Regions from separate parts of the Planococcus sp. APC 3900 genome, predicted to be linked through region 2. Evidence: riboswitches for the same ligand, from Rfam matches in the RefSeq annotation. Region 2 holds a riboswitch; each other region holds the start of a gene.
What was found. A riboswitch is a leader RNA that binds a small molecule or an ion and turns the genes downstream of it on or off. The one in region 2 is predicted to bind cobalamin.
Positions count from the first base shown of each region.

Region 1 (7,401 bases), 540 kb from region 2:
CTTGAAGGACGCAATGTCTACGTGACGATCGATATGGACGTCTTGGATCCTGCACATGCACCGGGTACCGGTACAGTTGACGCAGGCGGGATCACATCACGTGAACTGCTGGCTTCAATCCATGCAATCGCAGCATCAGGCGTCAACGTCGTTGGTTTTGATCTTGTGGAGCTTGCTCCTGTCTACGACCATTCCGACCAAACCGCAAACACAGCCAGCAAGCTGATGCGTGAAATGATTTTGGGTTGGGTTAAGTAGAGAAAAGCGGAGGCAGCCGTCTAGCCGCGACAAGCGCTGGAAGCCTTACCGGTAATGGCGTTCTGTGCCGTTACTGGAAAGGCCGAAGCGACTCGAGGGGCTGGCTGTTGGAGCTAAACAATAAGAAAAGCAAAGGCACAAATTTATATCAATCAATATAATTGCAGCAAGAGCCAGCTTGGAATTTTCCAAGTCGGCTTTTTCTATTGTATTTTACGTATCGATTCACAAACCATTTGGGATCTTCAAAGCAACATAAGCTCTCCAAAATAGAATCTTTAATTTAAAACCGGTAAGATAGATGGAGACTACTTATCTGGAAGAGGTGCTGACAATGGAATTGTATAAATGGACAGGCCATCGCGATCAGGCGGTGATGCTGATGGCAAATTTGGCAAATGCGCGGCTGATTTATCTGGTCAATGACGACGAAGCGGTATTGCTCTATGAAGCAGAAGGCGGTCCTGGTTTGCAGGGCGCGGAAGCTTACCAGGTACTGAATGCTGTGGGAGACATCAATGATGGCTATTACGCCGTATTCAATAACGTTCCGGTGTCGGAGGAAGGCCGTGAGCTGTTCGAGTCGCGCTTCCAGAACCGGGCAGGGATGGTAGAGAAAGAACCAGGATTCGCGGCAATTCGCGTACTGCGGCCGGTGAATTCCGATACGTACGCCATTCTGACCTTGTGGAAAGACGAACAATCGTTTAAAAACTGGCAGGAATCGCAGGCATATGGACATGCCCATGCCAAGCGCGGCACAGCGGAAGGCATCGACAAACGCCCGAATATTTTCCCGCGCCCTTCTTTTGTCACAACCTATACAAGATGAGCAACGACACATTAAAATGAACAATTGATGAAAGACCACGTGCATTCAGCTGAGGCTGAAACATGTGGTCTTTTGCTTAATCTGCAGTTACCGCCAATCCTTCATTGAAAAAGACAGTCGAGTCAAGCTATAATATAAAGGTTATCAAAGGACGGGGAGGCGGAGAGCCATGCAAAAGACAGTGACGATCAAACTGACGACGACGATCCGTCAGCCGGATATGGAAGAGCAAGTGATGGTATTGGAATCTCATGGAACCTTGACGGAGAAAAACGAGCTGCGTTACCTGCAATATGCCGAACAGCAGGACGAACTCGAAATCCGGACAACGGTCAAACTTCAAAAAGACGAAGCGGTGATTATGAGAAGCGGCGGCCTGCAGATGCGGCTCCCGTTTTTATTACATAAAGAACAGACGGGAAATCTGACGAATGAACAGGGGTCATTTATGCTGACGACAAAGGCGCATGAATTGTCGGTCAGCGATACGCGGTTTAAAGTCCGATACGACCTTGCACTGGGCTCGGATCCTGTCGGTGAATACGAAATGGAAATACAGTTTATGGAGGCTAAATGATGAACGCAGTAGAAAAAGTCCAACAGGCAATTAAAACGGCATTTACGGAAGCAATTGAAAAAGCGGAATTGACAGCCGAACCGGTTGAAGTTCGTTTAGAATCACCAAAAGACAAAGCGAACGGCGATTACGCCACAAATATTGCGATGCAATTGACGCGTTTGGCGAAAAAGCCGCCCCGCGCGATTGCAGAAGCGATTGTAGCAAACCTCGATAAAGACACAGCGAACATCCAGACAGTGGAAATCGCCGGTCCCGGATTTATCAACATCACCATCAAAAAGGATTACTTACAGGACGTCGTCAAAACCGTGCTCGACCAGAAAGCGGATTACGGCCGTTCAACTGCAGGTGCAGGCGAACGCATCCAAGTGGAATTTGTATCAGCCAACCCGACAGGCGACCTGCATTTGGGCCATGCCCGCGGATCTTCAGTCGGCGACTCGCTGTGCAATGTATTGGACCTTGCAGGATATGACGTATCACGCGAATACTACATCAACGATGCCGGCAATCAAATCAATAATTTGGCATTGTCGATAGAAGCCCGTTATTTTGAAGCACTTGGCCAAGGCGACAGCATGCCGGAAGATGGCTACCGCGGACAGGATATTAAAGATATTGCGGACGCGTTGGTACAGGAACATGGCGACAAATTTGTCAGCATGACTCATGAAGAGCGTTTTGAAGAATTCCGCCAGCACGGATTGAAAGTGGAATTGGCGAAATTGCAGCAGGATCTGGCGGATTTCCGTGTGAAATTCGATGTATGGTATTCTGAATCGTCTCTTTACAAAAACGGCAAGATTGATGAAGCTTTAGCTAAATTGCGTGCCAATGGCCATGTTTTTGAAGAAGACGGAGCAACGTGGTTCCGTTCGACAACGTTCGGTGACGACAAGGACCGTGTTTTGATTAAAAATGACGGTACATATACGTATTTGATGCCCGATATCGCTTACCATGAAGATAAATTGCAGCGTGGCTTCGAAAAGCTCATCAATGTTTGGGGAGCTGATCACCACGGCTATATCCCGCGCATGAAAGCGGCGATTGAAGCACTTGGCTATGACCGCGACACGCTTGAAGTCAGCATCATCCAAATGGTGCAATTGTACAAAGACGGCGAAAAAATGAAGATGAGCAAACGTACGGGTAAAGCAGTAACAATGCGCGAGCTTGTCGAATTGGTCGGCTTGGATGCTGTGCGTTATTTCTTCGCCATGCGTTCCGGCGATACGCATATGGATTTCGATCTGGATTTGGCTGTGTCACAATCCAATGAAAACCCGGTCTTTTATTCGCAATATGCGCATGCCCGCATCTCTTCGATTTTGCGTCAGGCAGAAGAACAGGGATTGACGGTTTCAGAAGACCAGTTGAACTTATTGACTTCTGAAAAAGAAATCGATGTTCTGAAGAAAATCGGTGATTTCCCGCAAGTCATTGCGGATGCAGCCAAGCAGCGTGCACCTCACCGAATCACGACATACATTCATGAATTGGCATCTAATTTCCACAGTTTCTACAATGCCAACAAAGTCTTGGATGCCTCTAACCCGGAATTGACCGGTGCCCGTCTGGCATTGATCATGGCTGTGAAAACAACCTTGGCCAACGCGTTGAAGACAGTCGGCGTCGCAGCTCCGGAAAAAATGTAAGAGACAGACAAACGTTTACGTGTATAATAAAGAGAAACTTCAATCAATGAATCTATCGCTTTTAGAAGCGGGATGAAATGAAGAAACAGAATATGAGAACCATTCATAAAGGTGCTTATGTCTAAGAACATGAGTTAAAAGGGAAGCCGGTTTAATTCCGGCGCGGTCCCGCCACTGTATGTGAGAGGAATCTGCAAAATGCCACTGAAGCAATGCTTTGGGAAGGTGCAGAAACCGAAGACCACAAGCCAGGAGACCTGCCTTTATGACGACACACCCAAACGCCTGCGAGGAAAGGCTGGATGCGCATGCTTTTTTATGGCGTCCTTTCCATCCCCCGCAGTTTGCTGCGGGGGATTTTGTGTTCTCAAGGAGATTTCTTCAAACTTTCTGCATCTGAATCATTTGAGAAATTATTTATATCGTATATAAAAATTGCTAGATAAGTTGAACTAAAGAAACTGGCTTTTACCCAATGCTTCGGACGCTCTGGGTAGAGCGAAGACGATTGCTCCTGCGTAAGCTCGTCGCAGATGAGGTCCCAGGAATGCCTGTTCCCTCATTTGCACCCGCAAGAAGCCAGGCAAAGGACACCTGTCTTCTCGCTTCGCCTAGCCCTTGGCAGCTGGCACCGCGACGTCCTGTCGCGCCGGCTGCATGACCCACATCCTGTGGGCCCGAAAGCGTAGCTGTTTTACGGAATATCGGCTACTACAAATCATTAGTTCAAAAAGCACTACACACAACAAGGGGGATTTATTCATGAAGAAGATTTGGAAGTTTGGTGCAACCGCAGGATTGGCCGCGGTATTGATGGCGGGTTGCGGAGATACGGCGACGCCCGTAGAAGAACAGGATACTGAAACACCGGCGGAACCGCCGACGGAAGTTGCGGATGTAGAATTTCCAGTGACGTTGACGGATGCAGTAGGCGAAGAAGTGGTGATCGAGGAAGAACCGGGAGCCATTGTTTCGATGGTGCCATCAAATACAGAAATCGCTTATGAACTTGGCGTTGGTGACAAATTAGTCGGCGTTTCGGATTTTGATAATTATCCGGAAGAAGCGATGCAAGTTGAAAAGATCGGCGGCCAGGAATTCAATGTGGAAAAAATCATTGGCCTGCAACCGGATTTGGTGCTTGCGCATGAATCGGGATTGGGTGTTGGCGACGCTGGGCTTCAGCAGTTGCGTGACGCTGGACTCGAGGTCTTTGTAGTCAACAATGCCGTCAGCTTTGATGAAGTCTACGATTCCATTACAGTGATCGCACAAGCGACAGGCACCATGGAAGAGGCGGAAAGCATCGTTTCTGAAATGGAAGTCCAAGTGGCGGAAATCGAAGAATTGGCAAGCACAATCGAAGAGCCGAAGACTGTCTTTCTGGAAGTCGGAAGTGAACCCGACATCTACACGACCGGAAAAGGCACGTTCATGGATGAAATGTTGACGCTCATCAACGCTGAAAATATAGCGGGCGATTTGGTAGGCTGGGCAAAAATGGACGCAGAAGCAGTCGTTGCAGCTGATCCAGACGTCATCATCACAACAGAAGGCGGCTATATCGAAGATGCAGTCGACCAAATCAAATCGCGCAATGGATTTGCGGAAGTGACAGCTGTCAAAGAAGATGCTGTCTATAACCTGGATTCGGACATGCTCACCCGTTCAGGCCCACGTTTATCAGAAGGGCTGATGGAAATGGCGAAAGCTGTTTATCCTGAAGTGTTCAATGAGTAAGAATGTACTGGCATACAGCGTCTCGCTGCTGATTTTAGCAGGCGCCATTTTGCTGGGGGTGACGGTCGGAACGGTTTCCATTTCGCCCGTCGTGTTATGGAATCCGTCTTCGGATGAGGCAGCAGCCAATATTTTATGGAATATCCGCATGCCCCGTGTTATTTTAGCCGGGCTTGTCGGAGCGGCACTGGCGATTGCCGGGGCTGCGTTCCAAGGGCTTCTGAAGAACCCATTGGCCGATCCTTACACCCTGGGAGTGTCTTCCGGTGCCTCAGTCGGCGCTGTGATGACGCTCTTTTTTGGCATATCCATCCCATTTTTAGGACCATTCACTTTGCCGGTCATGAGCATGATCGGGGCGTTGCTCACAATGCTCGCCGTGATGAGTTTCGCAAAATTGGTGGATCGCTCCATGAAAATGGAAACCGTCATTTTAACAGGCATCATCTTCAGTTCTTTTCTGGGCTCAATCATCTCCCTGATGATTGCATTGACCGGAGAAGAGCTGCGCCAAATCATCGGCTGGCTGCTGGGCAGTGTGTCGATGCGCGGATGGCCATATGTACGGATGGCGCTGCCGTTTGTTTTGATCGGTTCATTCGTCTTGTGGCTGAAACGCAGAGAATTGAACGCCATGCTGTTTGGTGAAGAACGCGCACAACATTTGGGCGTCGATGTCAGAAAGAGCAAAATGATCATCTTAATCGGCGGTTCGGTACTGACAGGAGCAGCCGTTTCAGTTTCCGGAACCATCGGCTTTGTCGGTCTGGTGGTGCCGCATATGACCCGCTTATTATGGGGATCGGATCATCGCCACGTCCTGCCATTATCGTTCATCAATGGAGCCGCGTTATTGATCATTTGTGACTTGGTGTCGAGAACAATCATCTCACCGACGGAATTGCCGATCGGTGTCATTACCGCATTTATCGGAGCACCGGTATTTGCATTCATCTTTTTCCGGCAACGCAAAGGAGGGGTATGACCATGCTTGAAATAAAAGGAATAACAGGCGGCTATGGCGAGAAGAATATCGTCAACGACGTATCTTTTACTGTCAATAAAGGCTCGATCCTCGGGATTTTGGGACCCAATGGAAGCGGCAAATCTACCTTGATGAAATTGATCAGTGGAGTGCTTCCCGCTGCAGGTGGAGAAGTCCGGATTGACGGCAAACCCATGGCTGATTTTACGGCGAAAGAACTGGCCAGGAAAATGGCGGTCTTGCCTCAATTGCATGCACACGCTTTTGCCCATACGGTTCGTGAAACGGTTTCACTTGGCAGGTATCCGCATCAAAGCGGCTGGTTTTCTTCCTGGTCGGATGAAGACGAAGAAGCTGTTGTGGAAGCGATGGGGTTGATGGACATCAGCCAATATGAACAGACACAAATCGATCGGATGTCGGGCGGCGAACAACAGCGCGTCTTCGTGGCACAGGCTCTGGCACAAGATGCAGGGATCCTGCTTTTGGATGAGCCGACCAACCATCTGGATATCAACCACCAGAAGGAATTGCTCGATACCATCAAAAAGCAGGCCATTGAAAAAGACTTGACGATTGTCTCTATTTTTCATGATATCAACCTGGCTTCCATGTATTGCGATCAATTGCTGCTGATGGATGGAGGAGGGGTCGTCCGGATCGGCGAACCGCATGAAGTGGTTCGGGAACAAGATATTGAAACCGTCTATCATACACGCGTCAGCAACCACCCGCATCCGGAACTGCCTAAACCGCAGATCACTTTATTGCCGGGCGTCGAGCGCGAATCCAGTGAGGCAAGCATACGGGCAAAGGACTTCCGGATTTCCAAAGACATGGTGCTCTACCAGAGTCCGATTCCGTTAAAGACGGTATCATCCGCAGTCGTCAATGCAGGCTCCGGTTGGTTCCGCAATTTCATGAACCGCCATGTGGATGCATTTTACAACATCAACAACAGTGTCCAGGAAATGTCCGAGTATATCGAAGAAAGCGGACTGAAAACGACGGACACTGTAGGGATGATGACAGCTGTCCAAACGGAAGATGCCATCATTAAAGAGTATGAGGGCCCATTCGGCTCAGTGGTGATTGCTGTCACTGCTGGTGTTGGAAACGGCGTTGACGTCTCAAAAGCGGTAGAGCGCACCTTGCGTGTCGGGACCATCAATACCTGGATCCTGGTCAATGGCATCTTATCCGATGAAGCGTTTATCCAGGCAATGATCACTGCAACAGAAGCGAAGACCAAAGCCCTTCAGCAGGAGCAAGTCAAAGATCCACTGACCGGCACGATCGCGACCGGCACGTCCACTGACAGCTGCCTGGTAGCAGCCACGCAGCAAGG
Region 1 covers NZ_JASDCT010000001.1:742,692-750,092, forward strand. The annotation lists gene speB (agmatinase) at 1-258, shown strand, start outside; gene QMA04_RS03725 (antibiotic biosynthesis monooxygenase family protein) at 593-1,090, shown strand; gene QMA04_RS03730 (YwiB family protein) at 1,260-1,667, shown strand; gene argS (arginine--tRNA ligase) at 1,667-3,328, shown strand; cobalamin riboswitch at 3,421-3,607, shown strand; gene QMA04_RS03740 (ABC transporter substrate-binding protein) at 4,091-5,068, shown strand; gene QMA04_RS03745 (FecCD family ABC transporter permease) at 5,061-6,053, shown strand; gene QMA04_RS03750 (adenosylcobinamide amidohydrolase) at 6,056-7,401, shown strand, end outside.
Region 1: it holds a riboswitch for cobalamin, as region 2 does, so the genes downstream of both, QMA04_RS03740 (ABC transporter substrate-binding protein) here and QMA04_RS01005 (acyl-CoA thioesterase) in region 2, are expected to answer to the same signal.

Region 2 (7,401 bases):
AAAACGGCATCTAAAAATATGTTAAAATCACAGCTTATTATCATAACATAATATTTTTCCTTTACAAGATTTGAAATAGAACTGTAAAGAAAAGAATCATTCAGAAATCTTGAGGCTTTTGCCGCGACTGAAAGTTTTTCTGAAAAAGTGTAGAATAGAGGAACTGGCAGTTTCTTAGTCAAAAGGAGTGAAAGAAAATGCTAAATGCAGTACCTGAAAGACCCTTGGGCATTAAAGAAAAAGAAGAAATTTACCAACAAATCACGGAGTATTCCGATGAAACAACCATTATTCATTCGAATCAGAAAGTCTTATATATAAATCAGCCCGGATCGGAATTCTTCAAAGCCGATAAGGATACGCTTATCGGTGCAAACATCGTGGATGTGTTTACGGATGATTACAAAGAATTCATTGCGAAACGCATCCGTACAGGCATGGAGGATCGCACCATTGGAGAATTGGTTGAGACTACTGTTAAGCGTTTTGACGGAACTCAAGCCGATGTCGAACTGTATTGCTACCCGGTCCAATATGGAGAAACGGTCGCAATCCAGTCCACTATCCGCGACATTACGACGCAGAAGAAAACTGAACGAGATCTAATGCAATTAAAAAATGAGATATCAACTCCCATCGTGCCGATTATTGATGGCTTGGCAGTTTTGCCGCTCGTAGGTTCAGTAGATGGGGATCGCAGCCATCTGCTTCTTGATATCATTCCGCAAAAAATTCAAGGAGAAAATCTGCATTGCCTTATTATTGACGTGTCCGGCATCTACAATATTGATAATGTCGTGGCAGAATTTCTTTATAGAATCGACCACATTATGCGCTTGCTCGGAATCAAACTGATTTTCACGGGAATCCGTCCCGAACTCGCATTAAAAGCGATTGAAGCGCGTGTGGACTTTAGCCAATTGACGACGATGGGCACGGTGAAACAAGCCTTGAAGCGTTATTTGACGACTGACTGAAACTTTGACTTAACGGCAGGAATGAAGAAGTTCTTGTCAAAGGCAATAAAGTGATTTATAGTGTATGAATACAATATTTAGTGATTGATTAAAATTATTCACTATATATAGTAGAACCGATAACGAAGGTGCCTGAAAAGGCTTAATAGGGAATCCGGTGAAATTCCGGAGCTGTTCCCGCAACTGTAAGTGCAGACGAACTATCGCAATCCACTGTCCAACGGACGGGAAGGAGATAGCAGAGGATGACGCACAAGCCAGGAGACCTGCCTTCGTTATGAGTTTATGATCTTCTCCGGGAGCTGAGAGGGATAACGAAGGTATTATGCATGGGATAGCTGTATTCTGCTTCCCATCCGATATTCTGCGTATCTAAACCCCATCCTCCCTGAGAGGATGGGGTTTTTTCTTGTATATCAGAGATGGAGGAATGGATACTCATGACAAAACCATTAGCAGCAGGGGTGGCCAGAACCATTCAGACACGATTGGTCCTACCCCCGGACACCAACCACATGGGGACCATATTCGGCGGCACCGTATTGGCGTACATAGATGAAATCGCCGCCATTACAGCCATGAGGCATAGCGGAAAAGCAGTTGTGACCGCTTCGATCGATACGGTGAATTTCCTATCTTCGGCAAAAGTTGGGGATATCCTTATTTTGGAGGGAGTGGTGATCTCAACAGGCAGAACATCTATGGAAGTGTATGTTAAAGCTGAATGCCAACAAATCGAAACAGGCACAAGGAGTTTGACGACTACAGCCATTCTGACAATGGTGGCAGTCGACAGCGATGGCAAGCCGACACCGGTGAGCGGTGTAGTTCCGGAAACGGCTGCCGAAGAAAAACTATTTAAAAGCGCCCAAGATCGCAAAGAGCGCCGCATGAAAGTGAACGAATACGCAAAGGAGTTGTGTTGATATGAACATGAAAATCGAAGAAACAGAAATAAAGACAGTGGAAAGAGCGCTGCAGCGGGCAACAGATGTATATGGACTAGATACGCGAGAACTATTGGAGCGGACAGCGAACTTAGCTGAGCAGGCAAAAGGAGAGCAGTCCTTGTTGTATGCGCTGAACCGTATCACGATGGACGAGCCTGATTGGACGTACACCGCAGCAGAATTGTATGCTGGCGACTTATACAAAAAAGCTGGAGACAGCCGCAACTTTTCCGCTTCCCAGAAATATGGCGACTTCTATCGCCTTATTGAAAAGCTGACAGGGATCGGCATTTATTCAGGAGAGCTTCTTGCGGCTTATTCGAAAGAGGAAATCATCTTATTGGGTGAGGACATCGAACCGGAACGGGATCTTTTGTTCAACTACATCGGCTTGTTCCTGTTGGCTGACCGCTACTTAGCAAAAGACTATGAAGGAAGATTATATGAGCTTCCGCAGGAGCGTTTTCTTGTCATTGCGATGACGTTGATGCAAAACGAACCAAAAGAGCATCGCCTCGAGTTGGTGAAAGAAGCTTACTGGGCAATGAGCCAGCTGTATATGACAGTAGCCACGCCGACTTTATCGAATGCCGGTAAAAGTTTCGGACAATTGTCCTCCTGTTTTATTGATACTGTCGATGATTCACTGGACGGCATCTATCTGAACAACTGGGATATCGCACGCCTCAGCAAAGACGGCGGTGGCATCGGGATCTATTACGGGAAAGTTCGGGCTTTAGGATCGGATATCAAAAAATTCAAAGGCAATTCTTCAGGAGTTGTGCCATGGATCCGTTTGGTCAACGATACAGCGGTCAGTGTCGATCAGCTCGGACAGCGCCAAGGTGCAGTGGCGATTTATTTGGATGTCTTCCACAAAGACATCATGAACGGATTCCTGGATTTGAAAACCAATAATGGCGACGAGCGCCGCAAAGCGCACGATATTTTCACCGGCGTGTCGATTCCGGACCTGTTTATGGAGCGGCTGCAGGAAAAAGACGAAAACGGCCGCAGCATCGGCGAATGGCATACGTTCTGTCCGCATCAGATTAAGCAAGTGATGGGCTGGACAGATAAAAACGGCAATGCGCTTGGGCTTGAAGATTTTTACGATGAAACCGGTGAAAAATACTTCAGCGACAAATACCAGGAAGCTGTGGATCATCCATTATTGCCGCGCAAAACCTACCGCGCGATGGAAATCATGGCACGCATCATGGTGTCGCAGCTGGAAACCGGCACACCTTATATGTTCTACCGGGACGAGGTCAACCGCCAGAACCCGAACAAGCACACAAGAGGAAGAGGGCTGACGTCGATTTACTGCAGTAATTTGTGTACGGAAATCATGCAGAACATGTCAGCGACAACCATCATGAAAGAATATACGGATGAAGACGGCAACCTTGTCATGGTCCGCAAACCGGGTGATTTCGTTGTCTGTAATTTGTCTTCCATCAACTTGCCAAGAGCGGTCAAGGCGGACGTGTTGGAGCGGGTGATACGGGTTCAGGTGCGCATGCTGGATAACGTCATCGACCTAAATACGATTTCCGTCGGACAGGCCGATGCCACGAATAAAAAATATCGCGCCATTGAGTATCCAGTGGCTTAAGGGGGTAACCCTTTAAGAAAACCCTGTTAAACGGGGAAACTCTCAGACGAGACAATCCCGTGCTAAATTATCTCAATTGAATCTAAAGGAAAGGAGGACAAAATAATGAAGGGAATTTATTCGATTTTAAATAACGTAACGGGTAAGTATTATATCGGAGAAACTGTAAATTTAAATAGGCGGAAAATTTGTCACTTTTCTGAACTAAGAAAAAATAGACACAAAAACGATCACCTTCAAAAAAGTTTTAATAAGTACGGAGAAGAAGCTTTTGTTTTCACTGTAATAGAAGAAAATGAAAAGTTCACCCAAGAAGAACTTTATACTCTTGAGGCATATTATGTCATGAAATATAACAGTTTTGCTCACGGATATAACTTAACTTTAGGTGGTACAGGAACAAAAGGTCGGCTATTTTCTGAAGCAGAGCGAAGACTCAAATCAGAAAAAATGACAGGAAGTGGAAACCATTTTTATGGGAGAAGCCACTCTGAGGAAGTTAAAAAGCTACTCTCAGAAAAAGCTTCTTTAAAAACAGGAGAAAAAAATTCTTTTTTCGGGAGAACTCATGTAAGTAACTGGAAAGAAATAAGAAGGCAGCTGTATAAAGAAAAAAGTATAAGCGGATGGGTTTCAAGTAATAAAGGAGTTCCTAAGCCTAAGTTGGCTGTGGAAAGTATGAAAAAAAATATGCCTCATAGAAAAGAAATCTTAGTTGATGGAATTTGCTATCTAAGCATATCTGAATGTACAAAATTAACCGAGATTAAGCGTACTACTATCCGAGCTAGACTAAAAAACGATAATTTCCCAAATTATTTATATAAAACAGTTGAGGTATAAAAGCCTAACGACTATCGAAACCACTCCTCATAGGAGATAAGGGAGTAGAGTACACTATAAGTTTATGATAGTGGAAAAGCAGGGGTTCCTTAAAAAAGGAACGTGATATAGTCTAATCTGCATGGTGACATGCAGCAGTTCATAAGAGAACGGATAAAGGCTTACGACCTTTATTGAATAGAAATGAGGATTAGGAACTTTCGGTTGGCACCATCTCTTGGCACTTGAAGGCATCCATTGGGAAACGGAAAAAGCCGTCGAGTTTGGGGATACGCTGTACGAGGAAATTGCCTACCAGACCATCCGCGCTTCGATGGAGCTAGCTAAAGAAAAAGGAGCCTTCAGTCAATTTGCAGAATCTGAATGGCATACAGGCGAGTACTTTGAACGCCGGAACTACAGCAGTGAACGCTGGAACAAGCTGCAGCAGGAAGTTGCATCGACCGGTGTCCGCAACGGTTGGATGATGGCGGTCGCACCAAACTCATCGACCGCCAAAATCGGCGGTTCGACAGATGGCATCGATCCCCTTTACGCCGTTGAATATGCGGAAGAGAAGAAGAACTTCAAATTTAAGGTGACAGCGCCTGACCTGGACCACAACACGTACGATTATTACCGCCGTGCACGCCACGTGCTGGACCAGAAATGGAGCATCCGCCAAAACGCGGCGCGTCAGCGGCATATCGATCAGTCCATCAGCTTCAATTTTTATGTGCCGCATACCATCAAAGCAAAAGAATTGCTGGAGCTTCATTTGGAAGCATGGAAGCAACACTTGAAAACGACTTATTACGTCCGCAGCACATCACAGGCGGAAATCGAAGAATGCGAAGCATGCCAAAGCTAAAGGAGGATTTTCATGACCATACATGAACCGCTGACAAAGATTAAATTACTGAATCCGGAACATCCGAACAAATCGACTGGCGTCTTGAACGGCCAGTCTTCGGGCTTGTTGAACTGGAACGATATTGCTTACCCGCAAATGTACGATTTGTATCAGGCGCTATTGGCCAACTTTTGGAAAGCCCAGGAAATCAATATGCAGGACGACATCAAGCAATGGGACAGCTTGAGTGATGCCGAGAAGGATGTCTTTTTGCGCATCAACACGCAGTTGGCATCGCTTGACAGCCTGCAGACCCCGACAATGAGCCAAGCGATGGATTACGTCACCGATTCCAGCTTTAAAGCTATTTTTGCGGTCATTTCCCAGCAGGAAGCGGTCCATACGGAGTCGTATTCCTATATTTTGAGTTCGCTGGTCTCGGTGAGCGAACAGAATGCGCGCTTCGATCAGGCGAAAAGCGATCCGGTTGTGCAAAAAAGAAACGGCCTGATTTTGGATGCTTATGAAGCGTTCCGGCAAAATCCGACGCCGCAGAACCTGTTCAAACTGAGCGTCAATTCCATTAACCTGGAAGGCATTTATTTCTATGCCGGATTTGCTTTTTTCTATCATTTGGCGCGTCAGCAGAAAATGCTGAAGACCAGTACGATGATCAGTTATATCCAGCGCGATGAAATGCAGCATGCGTATTTTATTGCCCAGTTTATCCGGATCATGCTGACGGAAAATCCGGAGTTGAATACGAATGAAAATATTCAATACATCTACACGACCGTCGATCAGGCTGTGCAGCTTGAAAAAGAATGGGCGCATTACATTCTGGCGGATATCGATGGGCTGGATCTTGAGGAGTTTGCCGGTTATGTGGAATATTTGGCCAACAAGCGCTTGCGCCAGCTTGGATTGGATAATCTATACGAAGAACGCAACAATCCAATGCCATGGATCCAAGTATTTGGAGACGACATGATGAACGAAACGAAATCCGACTTTTTCGAACAGAAATCCCGGACCTATACAAAAGTGTCGCAGTCCAATGGCTTTGACGAACTCTAACCCCAGACTGGCGATTGTCTATTCCTCGGTTACCGGCAATACAGAACAATTGGCGGAAATGGTGCAGGAAGCTGCACAGAATCAAGGCATAACTATTGAGCTGTATCCAGTTGACGAATTTCCATTGTCCCAATTACAATGGTTGGACGTAGTAATGATCGGCACCTACACGTGGGGGAGCGGCGAAATTCCGGAAGAAATGCATTCCTTGTATCAAGCCATCGAAAAGTTGGGCCGAAAAGAGCTTCGGACAGCCGTTTTCGGAACCGGAGACAGCTTTTTCGCAGAATTCTGCGGCGCTGTCGACCGGTTCCGGGACATGTTGTATACCCAAACTAAATTGGTGGCGACTTTGAAAGTGGAATTGATGCCGCAGCCAAGTGATGAGGCACGCTGTGAAAAGCTGATCGAGCTGATGCACTCTCAATGATGTTTTTCCTGAAAAGCAAAGGGTATAGAAGGAAGGCGAAACGATGTGCTGAGGAGGAATAGAGATGATACAGGCAAAATGGCTGAAAACTGGAGCTGCATTATTTTTATCTGTAGGCATGCTTGCAGCCTGCGGAAATGAAGAACCAAACGAAGAAGATAATGGCGATTCGGAAATGCAGAATGAAGAGGATTCGAATTCAAATGATACGGATTCTGAAAATGATTCCTCCAACGATGAAGACGACGATGAGGAAGATGATTCCGAAGAAGATTGAGGGTCAGGTACTTACAAAAGTGAAAATGAGTTTTTTTAAAAATCGCCGAAAGGCGGTTTTTTTTTAAGTTTTTAATTCTGAAAAAGAGGTATATAAAGGCTAAGAACAAAATTTGATTTTGTGTTTTCTGCTTGGTGAATGCGCTTCAATGGTTTTACAACTTCTCCAAAAGGTGTTAAGTTGGAAACGAACGAAAAACGACTGAGTTTTCGTTAAAATCCATTTTGTACGTAATTGATCGCTTAAAAATAGATAAACAATCGAATAACCATTTGGCTGGATGCAACAGACAATTAGGGCTGTAAACAACGCCGAAAAGAATTCAACGATTCTTTTCGGCGTTTTTGTATGCCAGCTAACTTATTTATCCATTTTCCGGAAGTGTTCTGGAAAAAAA
Region 2 covers NZ_JASDCT010000001.1:207,261-214,661, forward strand. The annotation lists gene QMA04_RS01000 (PAS domain S-box protein) at 198-977, shown strand; cobalamin riboswitch at 1,087-1,265, shown strand; gene QMA04_RS01005 (acyl-CoA thioesterase) at 1,418-1,903, shown strand; partial or broken gene QMA04_RS01010 (ribonucleotide reductase N-terminal alpha domain-containing protein) at 1,905-3,527, shown strand; gene QMA04_RS01015 (GIY-YIG nuclease family protein) at 3,651-4,388, shown strand; partial or broken gene QMA04_RS01020 (ribonucleoside-diphosphate reductase subunit alpha) at 4,576-5,238, shown strand; gene QMA04_RS01025 (ribonucleotide-diphosphate reductase subunit beta) at 5,251-6,297, shown strand; gene QMA04_RS01030 (flavodoxin domain-containing protein) at 6,278-6,727, shown strand; gene QMA04_RS01035 (hypothetical protein) at 6,792-7,004, shown strand.

Region 3 (7,401 bases), 100 kb from region 2:
GATCCTGTTAATGCCCAAATGTTGGAGCAGGTGATAGAAAGTCTGATTCAAGAGAAAAAAACCTTAATCTTCTCAAGCCATCGAATGGAGAGCGTTGAATCATTTTGCGATCGGGTCTATTTGATGAAGCAAGGCGAGGTCGTGCTTTCAGGATCCATCTCGGATATCAAGACCCAATACGGATTTAAGTATGTAAATATCGAATCTACCCAGCCCCTGGAAGAATATTTGATGGGCTTGCAAACTGAGTTTATAAAAAAGGGGAAAGAATATCAATTACAGGTAAAAACCATGGATCAAGGGTTATACCTCATCGAAAAAATAAAAAGCTTGGTTCCGATTCGGAAAATCGGCATCGCCGATCCATCATTAAACCAAATCTTTATTGAAAAGGCAGGGGATTGAGATTGAGAAATTTTTATCTGGTCTTTAAACAATCTTTTCGGGAAAGAGTGACTTCGAAGTCCTACCTTACGACAACGTTTGCGTTGATTCTGATTTCCATATTCGCCATTTCATTGCCCAGCATCTTGGAGAATTTTGCGGATCCGAAAGAAGAAATGGTGGTTGTATCCAATGCCGCCGATATAACTGTCTCGGAACTGGAAAAGCAATTGACCGATTGGGAGTGGAAAGAAGGGGCACAACAGCAGATAGAATCTTTGAAAAAAGAAGCGCAGGAAGGAAAAATTGCTGGCTTATACCTAATTGATGACAATGCCAGCAATTATTCTGTGACCTATTTTTCCAAATCGAATGACGTCGCTTTAAATTCGTCTCTGTCCCAGTATCTTCAGGCGAAGAATACGCAAAGAATTGCCGATAGCAACGGTATGTCGGAAGCGGATCAACAGTCCTTGTTCGTTCCGGTTGCCATGGAAAAAGGACAATTCACTTCAGAGAATGAAGTATCGGTGTTTGTGATTTACTTGATGCTGATGTTCATTTTGATGGCAGTTATGATGTATGGCACAACGATTGCAACCGGCGTCGCCTCAGAAAAAGCTTCACGGGTCATGGAAGTAATGGTGACAAAAGTAAACCCGCTGGCGATGATTTTCGGTAAAATATTCGGAATCGCTTTAGCAAGCCTCATGCAGTTCGCCGCTTTCTTTGGATCTGTTGCGTTGTACTTGAAATCAGGGCTTGTGGAACCCGCACAAAGTTTAGGGAATTTTGACTTGAATCTATCGGCGCTGACAGCCGAGCATTGCGTGTACTTCTTCATCTTCTTTTTATTGGGGTATTTATTATATGCTTCTCTATATGCGGTGTTCGGTTCCATGGTCAGCCGTCCTGAAGAACTGAACGGAACGACGATGCCAATTTCTATTCTCTTGATGGTCAGTGCTTTCTCGGGAATCCTTTTTGTCATGGATGACCCTGCATCAACGCTATCCAAGTTCATGGCAACATTTCCGTTTACCTCACCATTCAATATGATTATTCTGATCATGAAAGACGCTGCATCATTTGGGGAAATCGCTCTATCCATCGGCTTGCTGGTGATCACCACCTTTGCATTCGGTTATTTTGCAGCAAAAGTCTATCCGAAAGGCATCCTTCACTTCGGAGAAAATTTGAAACTGCGTCAGCTTATTATGAGGAAGTCATAAATTGCTTCTCTGGTTGTGTTTGCAAAAACGCGCTTTTGCGGTAAGCTAAATGAAAGAATAATTGAATAACCGTAACAGGTGCCCTTCGGGGAGAATAGGGAATGAAGTGAAAATCTTCAGCGGTCCCGCCACTGTAACGGGGAGTTTTACAGATTTGCCACTGGAGATTGGTCCGGGAAGGCCTGTAAAACGGTGATCCGGAGCCAGGAGACCTGCCTGCTTACGTTCTGCTGATAGATCATGGAAAAGTCTTTAGTTTATTTGTTCACGCAAATAAACTGGAGGCTTTTTCTTTTTAATTCAGAAAGGGGAAGAGAAAGATGAATTTATTGCAGCAAACAATGGAGCGTATTCAAGGGTTGGACCAGGAAATGGTGGGAAAAGCGCGGGAGCGTGTGGACAGCCTGATCAAGCCGCCGCACAGTCTCGGCAAGCTGGAAGAGCTCGCTGTGCAATTGGCTGGAATTTCGGGAGAATTGTATCCAGAGTTTGATCGAAAAGCGATTATCGTGATGGCTGCCGACCACGGCGTTTATGAGGAAGGGATTTCTTCCAACCCGCAGGAAGTGACATATGCGCAAACGATGTTCATCGCAAAAGGCATCACCGGAGTCGGAGTTTTGGCGAAAACAGCGGGAGCGGAAGTGGTCACCGTCGACATCGGCGTTAAAGGAGACTTTCCGAATGATGCAGGGGTGATCGGCCGGAAAATCAGGCAAGGCGCAGGCAATATTGCGACAGGGCCGGCGATGACGATAGAAGAAGCGATCCGCTCGCTGGAAACGGGGATTGCCATTGCAGAAGCGGAAATCCAAAAAGGCGCCAATCTGCTGGGGACCGGCGAAATGGGCATCGGCAACACCACGCCAAGCACCGCCATTTTATCGGTGCTTGGAAACATTCCATCTGAAGAGATTACCGGCAAAGGTGCAGGAGTCGGCAGTGGAGGAATCTCGCATAAAGCCCAAGTCATTAAGAAAGCGATTGAAACGAACCGGCCGGATAAAGACAATGCCATCGACGTTTTGGCCAAAGTCGGTGGACTGGAAATCGGCGGCATGGCAGGTGTCATGATCGGAGCGGCAGCAAACCGCGTGCCGGTTGTACTGGATGGGTACATCTCCACCATTGCGGCGCTGATAGCGGTGTCGATCGAACCGAAAGTGAAACATTACCTGATTGCTTCGCATGCAAGCGCTGAACCGGGCGGGAAAAAAGCAAGTGAATTGCTGGGCATCCAGCCGGTGCTGCATATGGAGATGTGTTTAGGTGAAGGGTCGGGCGCCGCTTTAGCATTCCCACTTGTAGATGCGGCCTGCCGGATAATGAAAGAAATGGCCACGTTTTCGGAAGTTGGCCTTAAGATTTGATGAAGAGAGGAGAAAAAGATGTTTACTGAAGAAGAAAAAAGAGGTGTATATAAAGCAATTTACACTAGAAGAGATATTCGCAGCTTTTTGCCGACGCCTGTCCCGGAAGAACTGATCACCACTATTCTGGAGGCTGCACACCATGCGCCGTCCGTAGGATTCATGCAACCCTGGAATTTCATTATCGTATCTTCATCTGAAACAAAAGAAAAGCTGGCCTGGGCCGCAGATAAGGAGCGGCGGGCACTGGCCATTCATTACGAAGGGGAGAAAGAAAACAAGTTTCTCGGATTGAAAGTAGAAGGCATAAAGCAGGCGCCCGTAACGATTTGTGTAACTTGTGATCCGACAAGAGGCGGCTCTCATGTCCTGGGGCGCAATTCCATTCCTGAAACAGACGCCTTATCCACGGCCTGTGCCATCCAAAATATGTGGTTGGCTGCCTGTGCAGAAGGCTTAGCGATGGGCTGGGTAAGCTTCTATAAGAAAAACGACGTCCGGGACATCCTGGACATTCCGCCGCATATCGATCCGATCGCCCTTCTGTCGCTCGGTTATACGGAAGATTATCCTGATAAGCCAATTCTGGAAGCAGCGGGATGGGAAAAAAGACGTTCGTTAAAAAACCTGGTTTTTGAGGATATATGGAGTGGGAATTAGAGCTTTTATAAGTAATGAAACAGCTGATGATAAAAAAGAAAAGCCATTTAAAAAGGGAAAACTTTTTCAAAAGTTTTCCCTTTTTTATAGACAGTTATATCACTTAATGATATATTATTTTCAGACATATCACAAAGTGATATAAAGGAGTGGGAATATGAAATCATTAGAGCAGCTGACGGATTCCGTTTTTTACATTATGGCCGCTTTCACAACACCGAGGCACGGCTACGCAGTAATGAATATAGTGGAGGAGATAACGGATGGAGCGGTAGTGATCGGACCGGCATCCCTGTATACGATCATTAAAAAGCTGACAAATGAAGCGTATATCGAGCTTTACGAAGATGCGGATTCCAGGCGCAAAGTCTATATGCTGACAGCTTTGGGAAGAGAAGTCTTAAAGCAGGATATTGAACGAAGAAAAACGATGGTCCAATTTGCGGAAACAGGATTACAAGGAGGAGAAGCCTGATGAGAAACAAAAAATACATGATGTCCGGTGGATTAGCATTTTCAGAACAAAGTGATTTGGAAAAATTGCGGGAAAAGGCGGCGCAGGGCTGGAATGTTAAACGCTTTAAATTTATGGGATACCAACTGGAAAAAGGCGCACAGGAAGACGTGATTTTCAGCATCGATTATCGTGATTTTAAAAAAGGCGAAGAAGAGGAATACTTCGAGATGTTTGAAATGGCTGGTTGGAATCATGTCAGTTCAAATGCCGGCATCCATTTGTTTAAAGCCTTGCCGGGCACAAAGCCGATCTACAGTGACAAAGAATCGTCTGTCGATAATCTGGTCCGCCAGCAAAAGCCCTTAATTTCCATTTCCATCGTTTGTGTATTGATCACAATCATCAGTTATGTACTGTCCCAAATGGGTCCGGATCTCGTTCAAACTGTTTTTCATGTGCTGTTTCTCAGCTTTGTGGTGCTTACTTTCCCGGTATTGATGACCGCGGGTGCCATCACATTTCAGCTATGGAGAGCAAAACGCGTTCACGTATAGAAAAAATGGATGTAAACATAAAAAGAACAGGCAACGCGTATCCAATCGCGTCTCCTGTTCTTTTGAAGTTGGAACTGTATTGTTTACTGATTGACTGGACCTTTATTGATTTCCGTCAGTGCAGAATTGACTTCGAAAATCTTGGCATGGACCGGTGAAATGCCAAACCCGGCTAAGCGCTTAGTATGCATATCTACGTATTTTTCAGCGGTCTCTTTTGTTTGGAAAAGATATATACCGCCGGCTTCCTTTGTTTTCGGGTTTTCAGTCCAAATCTTCCACAGAAAGCCCTTTTCCTCGTTGATGCTTTTCGCCAGTTCTGTGAACGACTCTGCCATTTCATCTCCGAAAGGGCCATCCATCTTAAAATCTACTTGAAGAATATATGCCATGGTGTTTCCTCCTTATTTTGTAGCTGGTGTGAAATACGATTCCCCTAAAATTTCATGGGCCTGATAATGGCCAGGGGCGAGTTCTTTTTCAATAAATGCATTTATCTCTGCTGATTCCACATCGTACATCACTTCAATTTCCTTGGAAAACAGCAGTTGTTCTTTTTCCAGCAGCTGAGAAAGTGCAGGTTGCGGTTTGGCTTGCAGGTCTTCCTGATTCAGCACTTGCTTCAAGCCGTCCACATAGGATTCGAACGGCCGACCGCCGACAAGTTTGACGCCTTTGTTGTCTTCATTGACCATGATGATGGAAGGGAAGCCGCGGGCACCCAAACTTCTGGCCAGTGCAAAATCTTCATTCAATGCCTGCTGTCCGGCTGGTTGTTCCGCCTGCTGCACAATGGTTTGACCATCAAGGCCCATCTGATTGACGATGTCGATCATAACGGAAGCCTCTGAAATGTTTTGGTTGAATGCGAAAAGGGCTTCTCTTGCGCGCCGCAAGTATTCATTCGCCTTTTCTTCGCTATGGACATCCTGAATCACCTTGAAGACGCGGGAAGGAGGATAAGACGACTGGACAGGATTGTCGATCATCAATGTTCCGTCAATCGGCATTCTTGAATGGTCGCCGACTTCTCTCCAATGGCCTGCGACGTCGGCTGGCTTATAGATGCCATTTGCAGGATCAATGGGCCCGTCATGCCACTTCTCTAGCAAGCCGCCCATAACGGTCTGGGAGTTGAAATGTTCACCGTACTGTTCTGTGAATCGGCGCAACACCGGTTCGATGGCCCAGCAATGGGAACAGATTGGATCTGTTACATAATAAAGGGTAACTGATTTTTGAGGCTTGCTGAAATCAATGAGTCCGGTTTCCTCTTCTTCTGCAACGCCGCAAATGCCTGTTTCGATATCGCACATCAGATTGTTATTTTTCATTTTTATTTCCTCCTCTTGAATTGGCTATGACTGAGTGTTTTCGGTTAGCTTATTTGCTTTACAATTCGATCTTAAGCCATAATGAAAGCAATCAACACCAATAGTTCCGGTGATTTGTCGCTTATGCAACACATTCCGGAAATTGTCGGAAAAGGAGTGAAAGGCGAATGACGCAAACCAAGACGGACCCACGCGTGATCCGAACCCGTAAATTGATTATGGATTCCTTCATCACGCTTTCAGAAGGAAAAGAGTTTAAGGATATTACGGTAAAAGACATCACAGCCGAAGCCATGATTAACCGGGCGACGTTCTATTACCATTTCGAGGATATATACGATTTATTGGAGAAGGCCTTATCGGAAGTTTTATTGGTGAATCTGGATTCAGACACTTACCGGCACGATGAACTGAACGAAGAAACGTTCGTCAAAATCTTCGAAGCGGTCACCAATTTTCAAACCTCCCTCTCGAACCGGTGCCACCGGGGATACGAAGATACCATCGCCCGGATTATACGGGAGCAGCTCGAAGTCCTGTTCCATAAACTATTGGTGAAGCAAAAGGGAATCGGGCAAGAAGGAGCCCTTAAAACTACTGCGGTCATGCTCAGTTGGGGAATCTACGGGGCATCGGTGGAATGGAAAAGGAACAGCCAAGCCTCTCCGGAAGAATTCATCAAAGCGGCTGTCCCTTATATCGAGCATGGCATTCATTTTAATAAGTAAGGAATGAAAAGTGGGGAGGCGATGGGATGGCAAGCATCCAGGACGTTGCCAGAATAGCAGGCGTCTCTGTTGCGACTGTTTCGCGTGTATTGAACAATCATCCATATGTGAAAAAGGAAAAAGTGGAAGCAGTGGAAAAGGCTATTGCAGAAACAGGATATATCCAAAATATCAATGCCATCAATTTGAAAAAAGGCAAAACAAACCTGGTGGGTGTGGTGCTGCCCATCGTGGATCATCCGTATTTTTCGCAATTGATACAAGGGATTTCCCAATCAGCGGCAGATCAGCACTATAAGCTGGTTCTTTACCAGACCGGTTATCATGAAGGCCAGGAAATGGAAGCATTGGAGATGTTGAAGCTTAAGCAAATCGACAGCCTGATCATTTGTTCGAGAAAAGTTTCGCTGGAGACCATCGAGCGCTATCGCCAATACGGCACGATCGTGTTATTCGAAAATGGCGGAACTACGCCGTTGAGTTATACCTTCGTTGATCATTACGCCTGTTTTATGAACGCACTGGCTTACCTGTATGACAAGGGGCACCGGGAGATCGGATTCTCCATCAATCGATCCGATGGCACAAACAGCAGATACCGGGAACAGGCGTACCAGGATTTTCTGAAAATGAAGGGCTTGCCTTATCATGAAGAATATATGGTGAGGGATTGCCTGTATCT
Region 3 covers NZ_JASDCT010000001.1:311,858-319,258, forward strand. The annotation lists gene QMA04_RS01565 (ABC transporter ATP-binding protein) at 1-405, shown strand, start outside; gene QMA04_RS01570 (ABC transporter permease) at 408-1,616, shown strand; cobalamin riboswitch at 1,676-1,850, shown strand; gene cobT (nicotinate-nucleotide--dimethylbenzimidazole phosphoribosyltransferase) at 1,937-2,986, shown strand; gene bluB (5,6-dimethylbenzimidazole synthase) at 3,005-3,646, shown strand; gene QMA04_RS01585 (PadR family transcriptional regulator) at 3,804-4,121, shown strand; gene QMA04_RS01590 (DUF2812 domain-containing protein) at 4,121-4,657, shown strand; gene QMA04_RS01595 (monooxygenase) at 4,741-5,049, opposite strand; gene QMA04_RS01600 (DsbA family protein) at 5,062-5,991, opposite strand; gene QMA04_RS01605 (TetR/AcrR family transcriptional regulator) at 6,159-6,719, shown strand; gene QMA04_RS01610 (LacI family DNA-binding transcriptional regulator) at 6,746-7,401, shown strand, end outside.
Region 3: it holds a riboswitch for cobalamin, as region 2 does, so the genes downstream of both, cobT (nicotinate-nucleotide--dimethylbenzimidazole phosphoribosyltransferase) here and QMA04_RS01005 (acyl-CoA thioesterase) in region 2, are expected to answer to the same signal.

Region 4 (7,401 bases), on a different contig from region 2:
AGTCGGTGGAAGAAGGATAGCGGTAACGTTTCCCATGCTAATTAGGGCTTCACGGCCACTTCGGCTTTTCCTGGTGTCTAGCTCCAGCGGCCAGCTCCTCGGGTCATAAGCCACTCTGGCTGTGCGGCAAAGAGCGCCGCTTCGCCAGTGCGTCTTATGCCTGTCAGAGCTAAACGGCTGCCTTCGCTTTTCTTTTTTCCCCGGCAAAAGCTCTTGTTTTGGGTTAAACTAGAGGTAAGCGTTTGGATTCGAATAATCTGCACCATTACATAAAATCGAATGAATTTGAGCATCACCATTATTAGGAGGCAATTCATGAATAGTTATATTGTTATGCAAGGAGATACGTATCAGGAAGAATGTGCGGCGGGTATTCTTTGGACGCCGCAAGTCGACAAATCAGGCATGGTGCCCCATTCTTGGAACCGCATGCAGGAATTGAAAAAAGGCGATCTCGTCTTTCATTACGTCAAAGGATTTTTAGTGGCGATCAGCCGGGTACGGGAAGATTTCCATAAAGGCACAAAACCGAAGCAGGCAGATGAGCAGGGAGGCAGCGAACCTGCATTTATCGCACGCACAGCTTATCGCGAATTGGATGTTCCGTTATCGATCAAGGGGTCTTTTCAGGAAATCGAGCCGTTGCTGCCAACTAAATACTCGGCTTTTCAGGAAGATGCCAACGGCAATTCAGGCTATCTCTATCCCTGCAACGAAGAGCTGGCGATGAAATTTCTGGAATTGATCAGTTCTTTGAATGTTTTTACGTTGGAAATGGAGCAGTTGGAATTATCGATGGAAGTGATTAAAAAGACCGCGCATAATCCATTGCTTAGCCTGATCGCAGAAGCTGAACTGGAAATCAAAACGAAAATGCGCAGAGGCAAAGAGCAGTTCCGGGAAAGCCTGTTGCCGCTTTGGAACGGGGAATGTCCGATTTGCGGCATCGCCATTGAAGAGGTGCTGACAGCGACCCATGCGAAACCGTGGAAAGACAGTTCAGATTCAGAGCGTTTGGATCCGTTCAACGGCATTTTGCTTTGCGCCAACCATGCATCGCTTTATTCTGCAGGCTATATCGCATTCACCGGAGGCGGCCGCCTCCACATTTCAAGCCGTATTCCGGAGGAAGACTATCCAGTCTACAGATTGCGGAAAAACTTGAAGGTTCCCGTGTCAGCCGAGCATGCGCCTTATTTAAGATGGCATAAACGAATTGTTTTTGCAGAGCCAAGAAAAGTGAAATTGATGACAAACCAGGAATAATTGAATTTTGTTATGTCTTTGGTTGTCTGAACTGTGCTACACTGAAAACAAGTGAATAATCATGCAGAAAAAAGGTGCTGATTCGTCAGCATAACAGGGAACCCGGTTAGATTCCGGGGCTGTTTCCGCAACTGTAAGTGCGTATGAAATAAGAAAATGCCACTGTTCAAACGACCTATGTCAATTGAACGGGAAGGTTCTTAGAGTAAAACGATGCACAAGCCAGGAGACCTACCTTTTTTTGAACGTATTTTTACTCTTCGGAAGATAAGGGAATCATACGGCAACCTTTCTATTTTTGACTGCTGGAGTATGTCTCTGAATAGCTATGGCGCCGCCCTCTTTTTGAGGGCGGCTTTTTGTTGTTTTCGGGAGCGTTCAATGCAGTGATTTTCACCCACATAAAAAAAGAGGTGAAAAGATGAAGAAAGACATGCGTTACTTGTGTTATCCGTTTATGCGCGAATCAGCTGCGACCGTCGACTTTGAAATCAGAACGGATTCACTGACGACACGTATTGGCGAAGCGTTGTCGCTGGTAAAAGAAGTGGAGGCTGTTCAACGGGATCTGCAGATTCTCCAGCCAAAGGTTTATCATCTGAATGGTTCAGTCCGAGGGAAGCTAGCAGTTAATGAAGAAGATTTGAATGAGTTAAGTGCTATGTATGATTATTATGTAAACTTTATTGGTGAGAAAATCGGTAATTTTGTCTTGCCGCAAGGGACTCAAGCAGCTTGTGTGTTGCATGTATGCCGGAGCGAAGCGAAAAAATCTGTCCGTGCTTTGCATAAGGTCAGCCTGGAACGGGATGTACCGGAAATCCTCTTTGATTATGCAAATCTATTGGCGAACCTGCTGTTTACGATGGCTGTCTATGTCAATCAGCAGCAGGGAGTAGAAGAAATTCCGTTTATCAGCAAATCCTATCCAACTAGACCCAAAAAGAAAGAAGTGGCCAACAATTAATGAAAATTACTTATTTTAAATACCTATCCATTGGAGCATTAGCATTCACACTCACCGCATGCCAATCGGAAACATCCGACACAGAAACAGCAAGCGAATCTGAAAAGCAAACAAGTTATACGGTAACAGATGATTTGGATAACGAATTGAAATTTGAGGAAGTGCCTGCCACTGTCGTGTCATTAATACCGAGCAACACCGAAATCCTCTATGAAATCGGAGCAGGAGAAAAAATTATTGGCGCTACGGATTATGATAATTATCCAGCTGAAGCAGCTGAAGTTGAACGTGTGTCCGATTCTGTGGTTTTTAATGCAGAGCGCATCATTGAATTGGATCCAGATGTTGTCATCGGCTATTCAACAGGTGGGCCTACGGGCTACGAAGAATTAGAAGCTGCAGGCATCCAAGTTTTTGTTATCGAATCGGCTGAATCCTTTGAAGATGTCTACGGCGACATCGAACAGATTTCTACGGTCATGGGCCTTGAAGATAAAGGGGAAGCAGTAATTGGCTCCATCCAACAGCAAATTGAGGAAGTTCAGGAGAAAGTGTCCGACGTAGAAGAGAAAAGGCAACTGTATGTTGAAATCAGCCCATCTCCTGAAATCTACACCACCGGCCAAAAAACGTTCCAGCAGGAAATATTAGATCATGCCAATGTTGAAAACCTGTTCGGCGATCTGGAAGGATGGCCACAGATTTCTGAAGAAGAAGTCATTCAACGGAACCCGGAAATCATTGCGACAACAGTTTCTTACACGGAAAATCCCGTTGAAGAAATTAAAGCACGTGAAGGGTGGAACAGCATTGAAGCCGTTCAGAACGATCAGGTCTTTTTCCTGGATTCCGATATCACTTCACGTCCGGGACCAAGAATCGGCGATGCGGTTGAACTGGTAGCCAAAACCGTTTATCCGGAAGCATTTAAATAGAACAAAAAGATCCCCGCTCCTATTTTGCTGAGCGGGGACCTTTTTGTTCTATCGCTTAAACTAATACAACTGCTTTTCGAGTGCCTCTTGATTGATGCCGAATTCTTCTTTCAACACTTTCTTTTTTTCATCGGCCGACAGTTCCGTTTTATCTTTCTTGCCGTTTTCAGAGCGTGTCAGTTGGCTGCCGGACAATGTGATCCGGCCATCCGGCGTCGCACGTGTAACAAGATCGTCATGGGTGAAAGGGGAATCTTCTGAAACCTGGTTAAAGACACAGCCCTCATGAAAATCGGCCAATCGTTTTTCTTCTGTAGAAAACCGGTACAGCACTTTTTCTGTTTCATCATTTTCCCGGATCAAGTCATAATATACATCATCCACTTGTTCTACCCGGTAAGTGCCGCTGTGGTCGGTATGCCGTTCACCGCCAAGAGGGATGGGGCTGATGGTCGAATCTCCAAAACCTGCATCCACCAAGTAAAGCGTATCAAGCTCCACTAAGATGGCCGCGTGGGTGTCGGCTTTAGACCACGTGCCATCAGGTTTTTGAACAGTGGCGGAAATCAATTTCGCATCGAATCCCAACTCGTTCAACAGCCAGTGAAACAAGCCATTCAATTCATAGCAATAACCGCCGCGATGCTGAATAACTACTTTTTCATAAATGCTTTCAAGATTCAAGTAAATGGGCGTTCTACGGATGACATCCAAATTTTCGAATGGTATATTCTGCATATGCAAAGACTGAAGTTCTGCTAAATTTTGCAGGTAGTGCTCCTGTTCGGTTGATGCTTTAAAACGTTTGAGGTATTCATTTTTATTCATTATAGCTATTCATTCCTTTCCAGTGGGTTATTCCTATTGATTACAACTGCGTGAAGAATATTCAACCAAATCAATTCATTTGGTGTAAGAATTGCTGTGCCGTGGTATAGTGAATAAGAAGTTAAAATTTAAATGAATGCAAGTGAATTTATGGTATGGGAGTTACCTATTCACAAAAAAAGAAAGCAGGGTGATAGATTTGGTATCAACTACTGATGTTGCAAAACATGCAGGTGTTTCCCAGACGACTGTCTCACGTGTATTAAATAAACCGGATCAAGTAAAAAAAGAAACGTATGATAAAGTGATGGCTGCCGTTAATGAATTAAACTATTCAGTTGATGGAATCAAAGAAGCATTTCCCGCTGCGGCTAAAACCAATACAATTAGTGTGATAGCAGGAGCTGTGGATGATCCGATATTTATCGGCAGCGCTCCAGCGATCATCAGTTATGCAAAAAGACAAGGTTACCAAGTTGATATTCATTTCATAACCGATGAAAATGAAGGAGATGTCTATAAGACGGTCCTCTCCAGTAATGTGGCAGGGATGATTTTGGTATCGGTCTTGTTAGATAATGCGATTTATGAAGAAATGACCAATTCGAATGTGCCGTTTGTATTATTGAATTCCAGCTATTCAAATGCCAAACACTCGATTGGAGTGAATAATGTGGATGCCGGTTATCTGGCTGCAAGCCATCTTTTAAATGCCAATCATCAAGAAATTGCCTGGGTAGGCGGACCTTTGAAGAATCCTGCTTATAAAGAACGTTTTTTGGGGTTCATCCAGGCTCTTCAGGAAGCGAAAAGCAAAATCCGCAAAAAACGGTTGGTGATTTCCGCAACGGACAAAGCTTCCTTGCAAAAAGTGTATGAAGATCTTCAAGCTTTAAAGAAAAAACCGACCGCGATCGTTGCAGCAACAGATGAAATTGCCATACAGCTTTTGGATTTTTACCAGGAAGCGGGCTATCAAATTCCCACAGATATCAGTATTGTCGGCATCGGCAATTCGGAAATCGGCCGTCATTCAGCAATTGGGCTGACTTCTGTAGGAGCTGCGGACAGCATTGAGAATCTTGGACAGGAAACCGTCAAACGGTTGTTTGATATTCTGACGCTTAATCAGGACGACGCTTTTGATGTTAACAGGGAAGTCCAGTTATATGAACGGAGAACAGTTGCACAGCAGTAACGATTTTTATACCTCCAAAATGCAGCAAGGTGTTTCCGTAAGGCTACAATATAGTCTTACCCTAACAGGGAGATTGGTTAAACCGCAATGAGAAGAGCTGCACCGGTATAATACGCCGGCGCAGCTCTTTTTCAATTGTTCATCATTTATTTCATTTCTTTATGTGTAAATGGACATTTTCCTTGAATCGGTTCACTGTCGTCTCCGATGAAAAACTGTTTCCATTCGTTGTGCTCGGGATCACCGAAATGGCTGATGTCGGGATGCGTCGGCAAGTGGTCCCAGGCTTCAACGCGCTGACGTACTTTGTCGCGTGACATGACGCCGCCTTTTTCGGTTCCTTTCAGTCCTTCGAAGATGCGGCGTGGCTGGAATCCAAGAACCATGGCGTTTCCAAGGTCGCGTGTTTTTCGCTGCTTATATGCAGGGGTGTTTCCAAAGATGAAGATCGGCTCTCCTTGGAATGTGAAATCCCATAAATAATGGGACGGATCCCGCGGAGCATCTTTGGGCCATTCCATTTCATCTTCATCGTGCAAATACTGAAGAATATCCCAGAATTGCTGGCGGTAGGTTTCCAGTGAACCTTCTTCCTTGAAAGGTTCAACAAAAACGAATAAACCATGGCGCTTGTGTTTTGGATCGTTGAATAAAGTCAGGAATGATTCAACCGCAGCAGGCAAATTGCTCCAATCGCCTTGTGTGATATAAGCGTAGCGCAATTCGCCTTTCAATTCTCCGCTCATTCCAAAATAACAAGGAAAGGTTTTGTCCGTTACGGTTTCATGAAACGTCTTGTATTCGGCCAATAGCCATTCAGGCAAGTCCGTTCGTGCTGTAAAATCTTCTTTCGTCAATAAAGCTGAGCTTGTGCTTATCATCCATTGTTCCTCCATATGCATAAAATAACGTCTCTTTTCTACTTCCCTAAGAAGTGGGGGGCAAAACAAAAACGGCTGAGAAACTCTCAGCCGTTCGAATTGTTTATTCAGAAAGCGCCCGATCCGCCTCCGCCTCCACCAACACCTCCGCCGCCAGTTGCGGAGACGGTGCTGCTTGCTGAAGCTCCGGTATTAGATGTGGCAGCAAAGAAAACACCCGTCAACAACACCGGGTTATAGAACACCCCGAAATCTGCAAATGCCGTTTCGCTATAGGCATTGGTGAAGCTTTGCGTTTTCTGGTTTGCCGATTTTTCATCCGCACCTAGAATATAAGCATAAGCACGCATTTTTTCATCCTGAGTCAACTGTTCCCATTGCGATTGGTCCAGCTGTTCCATTGCTGTTCGAAGTTGTTTCCATTCAGCACGGATGACATGGCCATCATACGTGATCGGCGAATAGAAACAGAAAGCGACAAAACCGATGCCGATGAGGAGGGAAAAGAACATCAGCGGCAACAGGTCCAGTATTCCGAAAACGACTGCGACCGCAAAGAGGGCCAGGCCAATTATACCGACTGTCCAGCGCAGCCCTTTGTGTTTGCTGTACAAATCATGCTGTTTAACTTCCTCGGCAACTTCCTGCTGCCAGACGGTGACGGATTCGTTATAGGAAGAGTGGTTCAATTCATTCTTCGTGTATTCTTCCAAGTTCTTGATGCTGAAGTATTCGCTATCACCCACTTTGTCGAACAGCAAGTCAATCAATGTAGATTCATGGGCGAATTCTGTATTCCGGTCAATCAGTCGGAATTGTTCTTCTGAAAGCTGTTCCACATTCTGTTTGCGCACTAATTCCATCAAGGCGGCTGCCGTGACAGCGGGCGTCAGAATAGAGGACTTGGTAAAATACAATGTGGCCGGAATGCTCATTTTCTGTTTAGGCACAAAGAAAGTCTTGGCATCCGGTTTTGCCTGCTGTTTGGCTTTCCGTGCACGATTCCATCCCCAGGCAGTCAGCGCCAGCAATAATGCGCCTGCCGCCGGAATTAATCCATTGCCGATGGAAGCGCCGGTGTCCTGCCTTGCCGCAAAAACGGCAGCTTCTTCTTCCAGAAGCTCTTTTTCCTCAGCCAGCTTTTCTCGTATGGATCCATCTTGTTGAGGCAAGGCGGGGAACAGTGCTGCATCAAAGACGACACGGATATCCCCATTTGAGCCTTCCGGAACTTGCCCCATATCAAAGCGGACCGCACCATCCGTTTGCAGGCTGCCTGCCCCGTAAGCTTCGTCGTATCCTGTAAAATCCGTATTTTCCGAAGGG
Region 4 covers NZ_JASDCT010000003.1:43,190-50,590, forward strand. The annotation lists gene QMA04_RS07030 (cytochrome c oxidase assembly protein) at 1-20, shown strand, start outside; gene QMA04_RS07035 (HNH endonuclease) at 316-1,266, shown strand; cobalamin riboswitch at 1,321-1,519, shown strand; gene QMA04_RS07040 (hypothetical protein) at 1,688-2,233, shown strand; gene QMA04_RS07045 (ABC transporter substrate-binding protein) at 2,233-3,168, shown strand; gene QMA04_RS07050 (arylamine N-acetyltransferase family protein) at 3,229-3,996, opposite strand; gene QMA04_RS07055 (LacI family DNA-binding transcriptional regulator) at 4,187-5,194, shown strand; gene QMA04_RS07060 (YqcI/YcgG family protein) at 5,341-6,075, opposite strand; gene QMA04_RS07065 (DUF2207 domain-containing protein) at 6,183-7,401, opposite strand, start outside.
Region 4: it holds a riboswitch for cobalamin, as region 2 does, so the genes downstream of both, QMA04_RS07040 (hypothetical protein) here and QMA04_RS01005 (acyl-CoA thioesterase) in region 2, are expected to answer to the same signal.